DNA from 2 places in the Sulfobacillus thermosulfidooxidans genome. Region 1 is predicted to be linked to the other one. Evidence: predicted binding sites of a transcription regulator. Region 1 holds the regulator's gene; the other holds the start of a gene.
The links. The regulator LexA, encoded in region 1, represses DNA repair genes until DNA is damaged. The targets are predictions, from matches to a motif close to CNAACANNTGTTNG.
Positions count from the first base shown of each region.

Region 2: AOA63_RS14545 (cytochrome c biogenesis protein CcdA) is a predicted target of LexA. The motif match lies at 2,079-2,092, and genes of this name have one in related genera.

Region 1 is NZ_LGRO01000001.1:1,128,121-1,133,673, forward strand. It holds gene AOA63_RS05795 (GTPase domain-containing protein) at 1-6, shown strand, start outside; gene AOA63_RS05800 (methionine gamma-lyase family protein) at 94-1,311, shown strand; gene lexA (transcriptional repressor LexA) at 1,276-1,866, opposite strand; gene AOA63_RS05810 (CPBP family intramembrane glutamic endopeptidase) at 1,884-2,921, shown strand; gene AOA63_RS05815 (DUF885 domain-containing protein) at 2,974-4,647, shown strand; gene AOA63_RS05820 (acyl-CoA dehydrogenase family protein) at 4,718-5,553, shown strand, end outside.
Region 2 is NZ_LGRO01000001.1:2,995,162-3,000,714, forward strand. It holds gene AOA63_RS14540 (TlpA family protein disulfide reductase) at 81-1,274, opposite strand; gene AOA63_RS14545 (cytochrome c biogenesis protein CcdA) at 1,301-2,002, opposite strand; gene AOA63_RS14550 (hypothetical protein) at 2,226-3,509, opposite strand; gene AOA63_RS14555 (RNA polymerase sigma factor) at 3,493-4,032, opposite strand; gene AOA63_RS14560 (acyltransferase) at 4,040-5,131, opposite strand; gene AOA63_RS14565 (AMP-binding protein) at 5,128-5,553, opposite strand, start outside.

The DNA.
Region 1 (5,553 bases):
GCGTAATACGCTCGGACGGTCTACGCCATTTTCGCCATGGATCAAAATAGTGTATGATACCGACGATGAATCTGGCGTAGGAGGCCTAATAATTTGCGAAATTCTGATATTTTAAAGCAGGCCCGCCAGACATGGCTCCACGTTGAAGCCATTGTCGCGGCGAATGTCACGCGGGTGGCTAAGGCTTTTAGTGAAAGTGGCCTGTCCACTTCGGATTTAGGGGGGAGTACCGGCTATGGCTATGGCGACCGCGGACGAGAACGGTTAGATCATATTGTCGCCACAATTATGCATGCGGAAGCGGCCATGGTCCGTCCTCAATGGGCATCCGGGACTCACGCGTTAGCCACCGCCTTGCGTGCTCTCTTAAGCCCGGGAGATCATTTATGGTTGGCCAATGGTCCCATTTATGACACGCTTCAACCTCTGATTTTTGGCAATTCACGAACCAGTTTGCCCAGTCGAGGAATAGACGTTAGGGTATTGCCCACGGACAAGACAGGAATGCCCATTTGGCCCCAGCAAGCCATCTTTCCGCGTGTGGTCTATATTCAACGTTCGCGGGGGTATCAGTCGCGGCCCTCGTTTCAAGCTGCCGAAATTCGTCAGATCGCGGAAAAAGCGCACTCGTTTGGCGCGTGGTTGGTGGTCGATAATTGTTATGGAGAATTCACCTTAGAGGAAGAACCGACAGATTGGGGAGCCGATTTGATTGTGGGCAGTTTATTAAAAAATCCGGGCGGTGGAGTTGCGCCAACCGGGGCTTATGTGGCAGGTAAAAAAGCCCTCGTTGAGGCCGTGGGAGATATGTTACTGGCTCCGGGAATTGGTCATGAGGTCGGACCTACAGGATCTATATTACGTCTGATTGCCCAGGGATGGTTTTTGGCACCCATGATAGTGGGCGAAGCCCTCATGGGCGGAATCTATGCATCCCATGCATTTGCGGCTGCAGGTTTTGCCGTTGATCCTTTGCCTGAGCAATTTCCCCGAAGTGACATTGTAACAGCCGTTCAATTAGGTGATGCAAAGAAAATTGAAATCTTGTGCCGAGCGGTGCAGCGTGTCTCGCCCATCGACGGCTATGTGATTCCTGAAGCCTGGTCGATGCCGGGCTATGCTGATCCTGTCATTATGGCTGCCGGCGGCTTTGTTGCGGGTGGATCGTTGGAATTATCCTGTGATGCCCCGATCAGGCCGCCTTATATCGCGTATTTACAGGGAGGCTTGTCCAAATGGCATACCGTAATGGCGGTTGACGCGGGAATCTCTGCGTTAAAGACTGCGAACAAGACCCACGACCTTACCTAAAATTTGAACGTCTGAGGAAATAATAGGCTGATAACGTTCATTAGCCGGCATAAGACGGATGCCTTGGGGCTCTTTGTAGAAATATTTGACGGTGGCTTCATCGCCTAGCAAAGCAATGACAATGTCTCCGTCATGGGCAGCGGATGTGCTTTGTACCGCAACCAGGTCACCGTCAAAAATTCCGGCACCAATCATGGAATCGCCCACAACCCGCAGAAGAAAATCCGGATGGACACGAAAGAGTGAAGCCGGTAAATTCAAATGTTCTTCGATCACTTCAGTCGCTAAAATGGGAACCCCGGCGGTGATATTTCCAACCAAGGGAAGGGAAATTGATTGGGCGTTATAACTATTGCCCATAGTCCAGGCTCGCCGCTTAGCGGGGGGATGCGATATATACCCTTCTTGTTCTAAGGCCTTTAAATGTCTGGCAACACTGGCAGTTGAGCTTAGTCCGACCGCTTTGCCTATCTCGCGTACGGAGGGAGGATAGCCATTTTTCGCAAGAAAGTCTTGAATATAATTCAATATTTTTTGTTGGCGTTCTCCAATCACATTTTATCATCCTCCTCATGATATCAGGAATATTGTACCATACTAGACAGACAGAGGAGGCGGAGAGACTGAAGAAAGCGATTGGAGCCGTTGTATTATGGTTGGTCATGGGCATTTTATCTGATCTATTGGCGCATTCCTTAAACCCCAGCATGATCATCATTGCTGCATTAGGCGTGAGCATCTCTGCTGGGGCTCTCAGCTTTGTCGTCAGACGTCCAGAGGTGGCAGCAATAATGATTGGGATGGCCATGTGGAGCATTTGGCTATCACCGTTGAAAATGGTGGACCGCTTGCTCCTTCCCCTCACTGAACTTCTTCTCGGTGTAATAATCGCGTGGTGGAGTCAACGGGCTGAGATTGGGCGTTTACGACCTCGGGATGGATTCTTAGGTTTTATAATTCTTATTTTGGTCTCAATGGCTTTATCGGTTTCATTACTCGTGAGCCATCCCACTACATTATCGACGAATTTGTCCTTACTTCTTGCCGCCTACTTGCTGACGCCGCCGACGGAGGTATTAATCGTATTGATGATTCTTACACGCCATCATTTGACCCGTTCTTTTTTGCGCTGTCACTACCAATGGAACGCTAAAACTCTTCCGTTGGTGGGGTGGGGAATTACTATCGGCATCATGATGTCGGTTATTACAGCACTAGTGGTAGAATGGGAAATAAAGGCGGCACATATCAGGATTCGGTCTAATAATCCGTTTGTTTTTGCTAAAGGATTAAATGGACACTTAGGACTGATTGCCTTTTTGATGATTGTGGCGATTGTCATCATGGCGCCCGTTGCCGAAGAAATTTTGTTCCGCGGTATTTTATTTGGGACCTTGCAACCTGCCTGGGGATTAGGTTGGGCCACAGTTGTGGCCGGTTTTCTTTTTGGCGTCGCGCATATGAACCTAACCTTGTTAATTCCATTAGCTCTCGCAGGGATGATTTTAAACTTGGTGTATTGGAAAACCGGGTCTTTGATTCCATCAACCATTGCTCACGCGACTTTAAACTTATTGTCGGTTGTCATCGCTCTTTTGGCACTTCATTAGCGTTCTGTTGTTCACTACGATTGTTTGCAAGAACCTTTTAGGGGAGATGTTGATGAAGGTTAGCAACCAAGAATTTTATTCGGGATTGCCTAAAGATAAAGAGTTACGCCGTATAGCCGAAATGACATTAGAAGTCTATCTGCAATACTTTCCGTTCGTCGCCACAGAATTGGGATTACATGATTGGGATGAGGCATTGCCTCCTGTCAGCGAAGCATCCCTCCAAGCATTCGAGGGGACACTCAATCAAGCGCGCAGAGCACTGAACTTGATTGATCCAGACACCCTGAATCTGGAAGATTGGGCGGACTATATGACTTTAAAATTTAATGTTGAGTCTTTATGGCTCGATGTGACCCGCGATCATCCAGAACGAAAAGATCCTAATCTTTTTAACGCGGTGATTAGTGAAAGTTTGTTAAGTCTCGCACGAGGTCAATTTGGTACCGCTGACACGCGAGGTTATGCCTTGTGGCAACGCTTGCGTCAAGTGCCCGGTTTTCTTGTGGCCGGTCTCAAACAGTTGGATAATCCACCAGAATTGTATGTGGATATGGCTATCGAACAGTTTTCCCAGACCCTTCCCTTTCTCCTTTACGATATTCCGCAAGCATTCCAACAGGTCAACAGCCATTTACGACAAGATATTGCAGAGGCGAGTCAACAAGCCGCGAAAGCTTATGAAAAATTTGTAGATGAATTAAAGACGAAAATAAAACCCAAAGCCCATGGAGATTATCGCCTAGGATCTGAGCGGTATTGGGAAAAATTCTATTGGCTTGAGGGCAACGAAGCGTCTTTGGATGAATTACTGAATACAGCGGATGCGGAACTAGAACGTCTGCAGACAAAATTACAAGACTTCGTTGCACAATATGAACCTTCGGCCAATATCCGACAAGTGATTGCCCAAATTCGGCACGACCATTGGTCGCGTGATTCGTTACTTCAACATACAAGCCAGCTTTTAGATCAGTTACGTAATTTTGTGGAAAGCCACCAACTTGTAAGCATCCCGAAAAGCCTTCATCCTCATGTTGTCGAAACTCCCGCGTTTATGCGACTTACCACATTAGCCTCGATCGTCCCTCCCGGACCTTTTGAGCAGTCATCGCCCCAGGCCTATTATCAAGTGACGTTGCCAGATTCCTCCTGGTCAGTCGAGGACCAAGAAGCTCAATTGCAAACGCTGAATAAAGCCACGATGCAGATGATTTCTATTCATGAAGTCTATCCTGGTCATTTCGTGCAATTTTTGCAGATTCCCAAAACGTCCAGCACGGTCCGCCGTGTTTTTGGTTCCGGGGCTTTTGTCGAGGGATGGGCTCATTATACCGAAGAACTTATGATCGAACAGGGTTACGGTGATGGCAATATAGCGTTACAAATCAGTTACGTATTGGAAGCCCTCGAACGCCTTGGTCGCTTTATTGTGGCGATCCGATTACACCGGGGAGATTTCACCCTCGACGATGCCCAACGCTTCTTTGAAACCGAGTGCTTTATGACGGCTGTCGGTGCTAAAAGAGAAACGTTAAGGGGAACACAAGACCCGTTTTATTTGATTTATACATGGGGAAAGCTTCAAATTTTCCGTTTGCGGCGTAAGGCTCAAGAACGGTGGGGATCTGAATTTACGTTACAACGATTTCACGATGGGTTGTTGAGTCACGGTATGCCGATGTTCCCGGTTTTGGAGAAACTTCTGTTTTCCGATCCCAAATAGTTGTACTCTGCATAAATTTGATATGGTAAAATAAGTCTGGTTGCAAGTTATTGGGGTGGGAGGGAGTCTCATGAACTTCGAATTAACTCCAGAACAGCGCGAGTTAAAAGAATGGGCTCATACGTTTGCCGAAAAAGAAATTCGTCCTGTAGCCGCGTATTATGATGAGCGCGAAGAAATGCCTTGGGATGTCTTAAAGAAAGCTGCGAAAGTGGGCTTGTTGTCCTATACCATTCCAGAGGAATACGGGGGCAATGGGGTACCTGATCTCATTTCTAGTTTAGTGGTCGGAGAGGAATTGTTTTGGGGTTGCGCTGGTATTGCGACAGCCATAGGAGGGATTGGCTTAGCGTCAATTCCGATTTTGGAAATGGGCTCCGAAGAGCAAAAGAAAAAGTGGTTGCCGATGTTTTGCGATCCGGATCAGGTTCGCTTAGGCGCCATGTGCTTGACAGAACCTGGCGCTGGTTCCGATGTGGTGAGCATGACGACCCGAGCGGTGCGCCACGGTGATGAATATATCATTAATGGCACCAAAACGTTTATCACAAACGGAGGCATTGCCGATGTCTACGTCGTGTTTGCCAAGACGAATCCCGAGGCCGGTTATGCGGGCGTGTCAGCTTTTATCGTCGACGGCAAAACCCCCGGCATTTCGTCGGGAAAGAAATTTAAAAAATTAGGCTTGCGGGCTAGTCATACGGCGGAAGTCCGATTCGATGATGTGCATGTACCCATCGAAAATCGCCTGGGTGAAGAAAATATGGCCTTCATTGGGGCGATGAAAATGCTCGAGCATTCGCGACCTACGGTCGCCATTGCTGCTGTAGGGGTGGCGCGAGCCGCATATGAATATGCCTTGGCTTACGCAAAAGAACGGGTCCAATTCGGCAAGCCGATTTATTA
Region 2 (5,553 bases), 1.9 Mb from region 1:
CCAAAAACCTCAAGGGGCCGGGGATTCAAAGCTTTGACTGACACGGGAGGGCACGAGCAAGCTCATTTTGGGAAATGCCGCTATGATGCCGACTTTGTCGCTGGCAAATGGGCACGGATATCTTGAATCAATGAATTCCAAGAAATCAAACCTTCGTGATACCACAAAATTCGGCCGGATGAGGATACCAACACTTGCGTTGGAATTCCAGAGACACCATACAAGTCGGAGATTTTGCCATGATTGTCAAGGGCTACCGGAAAGGGCAGGTGAAGGCGGTTGGCATAGGCTACCACATGGGACGTTGAGGACTCCGATAAACGTAAATCAATAGCCACAACATGCGGATATTGGGGATGAGTTTTGTCCCAGCGTTCAAGATGAGCGAGGGTCGGCATTTCTTCTTGGCAATCAGGACACCATGTGGCAAAGAAATCGAGAAGGCGAATCGGACTGCCAGAACCTACACTCACCGTTCCATTCTTTCCTCCCGGCAAGATTGCGGGAAGGGTAAAGGAACGGTTGACGCTCTCTGAGGGCCCAATCGTGGTGGGATAATAAGCGAGTTCACGGGCCGGGGGAATTCTCAATGTCGGATGGCCCGGGAGCAAAGGGACAACGTGCTCGAGAATATTATGGACCTGCGCTCCAATGGCTTGCGTGGACGTGCTTGGCGAATTCAAATAGACCCAATGTTCGTGCCCGCGGGGTCCAATGACAAACACCCCCGGGGTATGACTGATTAATGAACCATGAATGATTTGGGTTTGCATAAAATAATGATGCCAAACTGACTCGAGCTCGCTTGACGAACCGGTGAGAAATTGCCAGGTATGAAGCATATGATTGGCCTGAGAAAACTGATAAACATCTTCGGTTGAGGTCGTTGCGGGATTGGCATTAATCGCGACAAAGGCCACTTGATTTTTATGAGAGCCCAAGTCGTATTGGACATTACGCATAATGACCGCCATCAAGGGACTGACCGTGTTGCCCGCGCTATTGACAAAGCCCATAACCACGACTTTGCCGCGAAATGATTGTATAGAAAATGGTTTGCCAAATTGATTGGTCAAATGAAAATTGGGGGCGGGAATATCCTTGATGGGGGCACCGGGATCGACAGAAGCGGGCTCAGTCGACGGGGTCGACACTGAATTCGGGTTGGCTGCAGCAATATGCACGGACGATACGGCTTTGTACACGGCAAAGCCAACCGCCATTAAGACGGCTAGAAGTCCTAAAGAAATTGTCCATAAAGTTGTTTTACGCATCACGGGAAACCTCCACTTTGCTTGCTTTAAGAAAAGACAGTTGATAGGCCCGGACCAAGAAGCCAGTACCAGCCAAGATAGACGGCGGCAGCAACCATGATGAGGGCGCTTAACTTTTGCACCATGGGGATAATTTGATTGATGATTCGTTCGACTACGCTGCGCGTGATGGCGGTTACGGTCGATAACCCGGTAATAACTGTGGCTACGCCCAGAGCAAATGCTCCATACACGCTCAATGCAGATGTGCCAGGATGGTTGAGACTTTCGCTCACGACCACCATAAAAACGGGAAGGCTACAGGTTAGGGAAACCATGCCATAACTCATTCCATAGGCGATAAAGGCGGGAGCACTCCCTCGTTCAAAGGTGCGTTGTAAACCATTTAAAGCTTTTGTGCCGGGTATGCTGCCAAACGTTAATGATCCCCGCCAAGTAAAAATGGCGAGAATGATCAAAAATAAGGCCATCATCAATGAAAAAATCGGGACGATTTGAAATAGGATATGTCCAATCGTTGAGAGCACAAGGCTAGCCATTCCAAAAATCACTACGACACCTATGGACGTTAATACTCCGGCTTTGATGCCTGCCGTCCACTTCCAGTCCCCAGGGTTCACACGCCCTGAGAGCAGATAGAGTAAATAGGACGGCAATAATGCGACCCCGCATGGATTAAAAGCAGTGACTAAACCGGCTGAATACGCTAATAACTCAGGAATCGACAAGAATCATAAACCCTCCTTGACACGCAATTGTTTGACAAAAAATGAATGTCTGTCCTGCAAATACCATCCGAGAGCGCAAACGTTCTTTCGCAAAAACTCGGTTGTGGGCTCCGAACACATTACACTATGTCGATTATGGCTCAAAGAGATAAACTCAGCAACGGTCCAAACTGGATCCGTTGTGATAATACTCCAGGGATTCCAACCTATTAATGAGACTGAGTTAATGAGACTGAGGTTCAAGATGGGTGATGAGATACAGGGCACGGTTGGTACTAGGAGCATACACAGCGTATGCTTCTTTGCCAATCACTCGTTCGGCAACAGCATGGATGTGCGGAGCACCCGCAAGGGTAATGGCGGAAATGAAAATGCCCGGCGATGAAATCACGGGAGCCACATCTCCGGCTTTGAAAATAATTTGAGGGGAGAGGGTGGACGGAAGGGCCACATTCTCGGGAAGCGGTTTGAGCGTTTTATACCACGAAATTTCATAGCCGCCTGGATTGACCCAGCTGTCCACGCTCATATAGTAGGTTCCCGTGCGCGGGTGAATTGGGGGCAGATAGATAGGAATATGGCACTGACTAATAATGAGTTGTTCATTCGAGGACAATTTGCGTGGTAATGGGGAAATATGGGACTGCACCTTGGTGGTATAGGTCAGCTGCTGATGATCTTTAACGGGTACTTCTACTACCTTAATATCTTTTACCCGCAACGAGTGATCCGTTTTCATGACAATGTCTGCCTGAAGGGTAAACGGTTCGGCTTGGCTTAAACGATTTTGAGACATGGAATGTGCCATCCATAGCAATTCTTGATTGCTTACGCTCATTTGGGAAACCAAAATAGTATAAATTTTGTGGTTATGCGGCCAAGCTACGGCTTTATCAGGCCCTAAGTCCGGCCATAGCCAGAAGGTTTGTCCAAACTGGTGCACAATATTGGGATGGGGCCATAATGGATATTGGCTGGCGGTCACCATAAGCCATGGACTCTGTTTGGCAAAGTAAGAGAAATTAGCGGAGGTCACCTTCGAAGCGACCTCGGGCCGCGCGGCTTTTTCACTCACCCCGATCCAGTAATTCACGCGGGTATGCGTATCTTTAGGCATGGAGTCTAACACGGGCAAGTGGCTCACTCCGGCCCGTACTACTGGAATCATGCCCGTGGCACTCAAAGTCTCGTTAAAAGGCAAGAATGAGGGCACGGGAACAACAGGCTGGCGGTGGCCTTTGAGAAATGGTATGGCAAAATTTAGAATTTTGGCGGCGCCTTGTAACTGCGTTGAGGGTGGGGATGTATGATGTGACCACGGGGCCCATAAACTAAGAACAAACGCCCCTGCCACAGCGGCACTACCCACGGCCAAAGACCATGATGCCCAAAACGGGCGGGCTTTTTGGGCTTGGACCGGATGAAATTCCGGGACTGGCATCGCATCAAGTTGATGATGGAGGGCCATTCGAATTTTTTCTTCCCACTCGTCAGATTTTCTGGTCATGTTCTGCCACCTCATCTCGGAGCCTTTTGCGTAACCGTGCCAATTTTGTTTTTAAAAAGGTTGGAGTCGTGCCTAAAATGGCTGCGGCCTCTTTTAACGGTAAGTCATGGTAATACACTAAAACAATGGCCATCCGGTCTTTGGGTTTCAATTGGGCGATAGCATCCCACAAAACCGATAATTCCTGATTATCGGATATCTCAGCATGACTGGATTTCGTCATGCTGAGCTGATCAAACAATTGCACCTCTTGACGCTTTTGACGAAATACATCCATGCACAAATGGGCCACGACGGTAAAGAACCACCGCAAGGGCGGCGATTTTCCGTGGTGTTTTTCCCGGTATACTACATAGCGGGCTAAACACTCCTGAACGATGTCTTCGGCCAAGGAGTAATCGCGAATCGTCGCCCACGCAAAACGGAAAAGTTTAGGCGCAATTTGCTCAACAAATTCCACCATTTCTTCTTCGCTGGTGGGATGCGTAACCGATAACTTGTTTACAGCTTTCGCGAAAATCACCTCGCCTTTATGGCAAGGCTGGAACCGGTGCCCGTTTTGGAGACGGCGCCGTAGAACGACCGGTGAGCCATAACCCCAGCCTTGTTCGCGATATCATTCTAATAATGCCCAAAGATACGCTAGCTGTCACGATGACACTGAAAAGGTCAGCGATTGCCCACGGCATTTGGGTCGTTGCCCATGAGGCTAAAGGTTCTAAAATCATGGGATGAATTAAGTAAATGCCGAGGGAAAATGTGGAAAACTGGCGTAAAAGCCCGGCAATCCAGCCCCATTTCACGGCTTCTGTAATCATTTGCCCGGCCATGAGCAAAAGGATAAAGGTCATAATGGAATAGGGAACCATGGCGGGCTGCAACACACTCTGCGCCGTCATCAAATTTTTATGCTGGGCTGTCCACAAAAATACCCCCGTCAGGATCATCCAACTTAGACCCCAACCGCCTGCAATAAGCAAACGATGCTGCCGCAAATATTGGGATGCTCTCTCCCATGACGTGGCGAGCAATCCACCAGAGACAAAATAGAGGCTATAGGTCCATACCTCAAGACCAGTGTAGTGATTGATGCCTTGAGGATGAGGACCCAAACCAAAAGCATCATAAGCCATTAAGAGGACTTCGAAGATAAATACCGCCGTCCACAAGCGCCAGGGCTTATTGTGATAGAGGCGAATGAGCCAGAAGAACACCGGGAAGATCGTATAAAATTGAATAGTAATCAACAAATAATACAGGTCAAATGCGGCCCGCCCCGTGGGCAAATCGGCCAGAGTCGTGGTGACAATAAGCCAAGGATGTTGCCATCCTAAAGTTCGCACGACGTATATAAGACTCCATAAGATATAGGGTATGCCAATAACGGGATAACGCTTACGGAAAAATTTTTGCCATGAAGTGGGCCGATTCAACATGGCTTGAGTTAAAACCAGGCCAGTAATCGCCATAAACACTTCCCGGGTAAAATGCAACAGGGTGAGCACATAGGCACTGGTGAGGGTGCGTCCTTCGCTGGTAAACCAGGTCGCATGGACCATGATCACGCCTAATATTGTCAAAGCCCGGACCATATCAACCGCCATTAACCGCTGAGATTTCATGCATGCTGCCCTTCTTTCACCAGCATCCGGCGCTGAATTTTTCCCGTGGCATTTTTCGGTAAGGCTTCCACAAAATGATAGGCCACAGGACGCTTGTAAGGACTTAAATGCTTGGTCGATAACTCTCTGAGGGTCTCTTCAATGTCCGGATCAGATGACACAATATAGGCTATAGGTTCTTCCCCCAAAATGGGATGGGGACGTCCTACCACGACACATTCTTGTACGCGCTTGTCCTTTTGAAGAACTTCTTCCACTTCACGGGGGAAAATGCTCTCGCCTCCCCGCTTAATAACGTCTTTGACACGCCCATCAAGATATAAATACCCTTCCTTATCAAAATGCCCGAGATCACCTGTGTGATACCATCCCCCTGTCATTTCGGACAAGGCCCAGGCATTCATAGGAAGGTGAGAACGGAT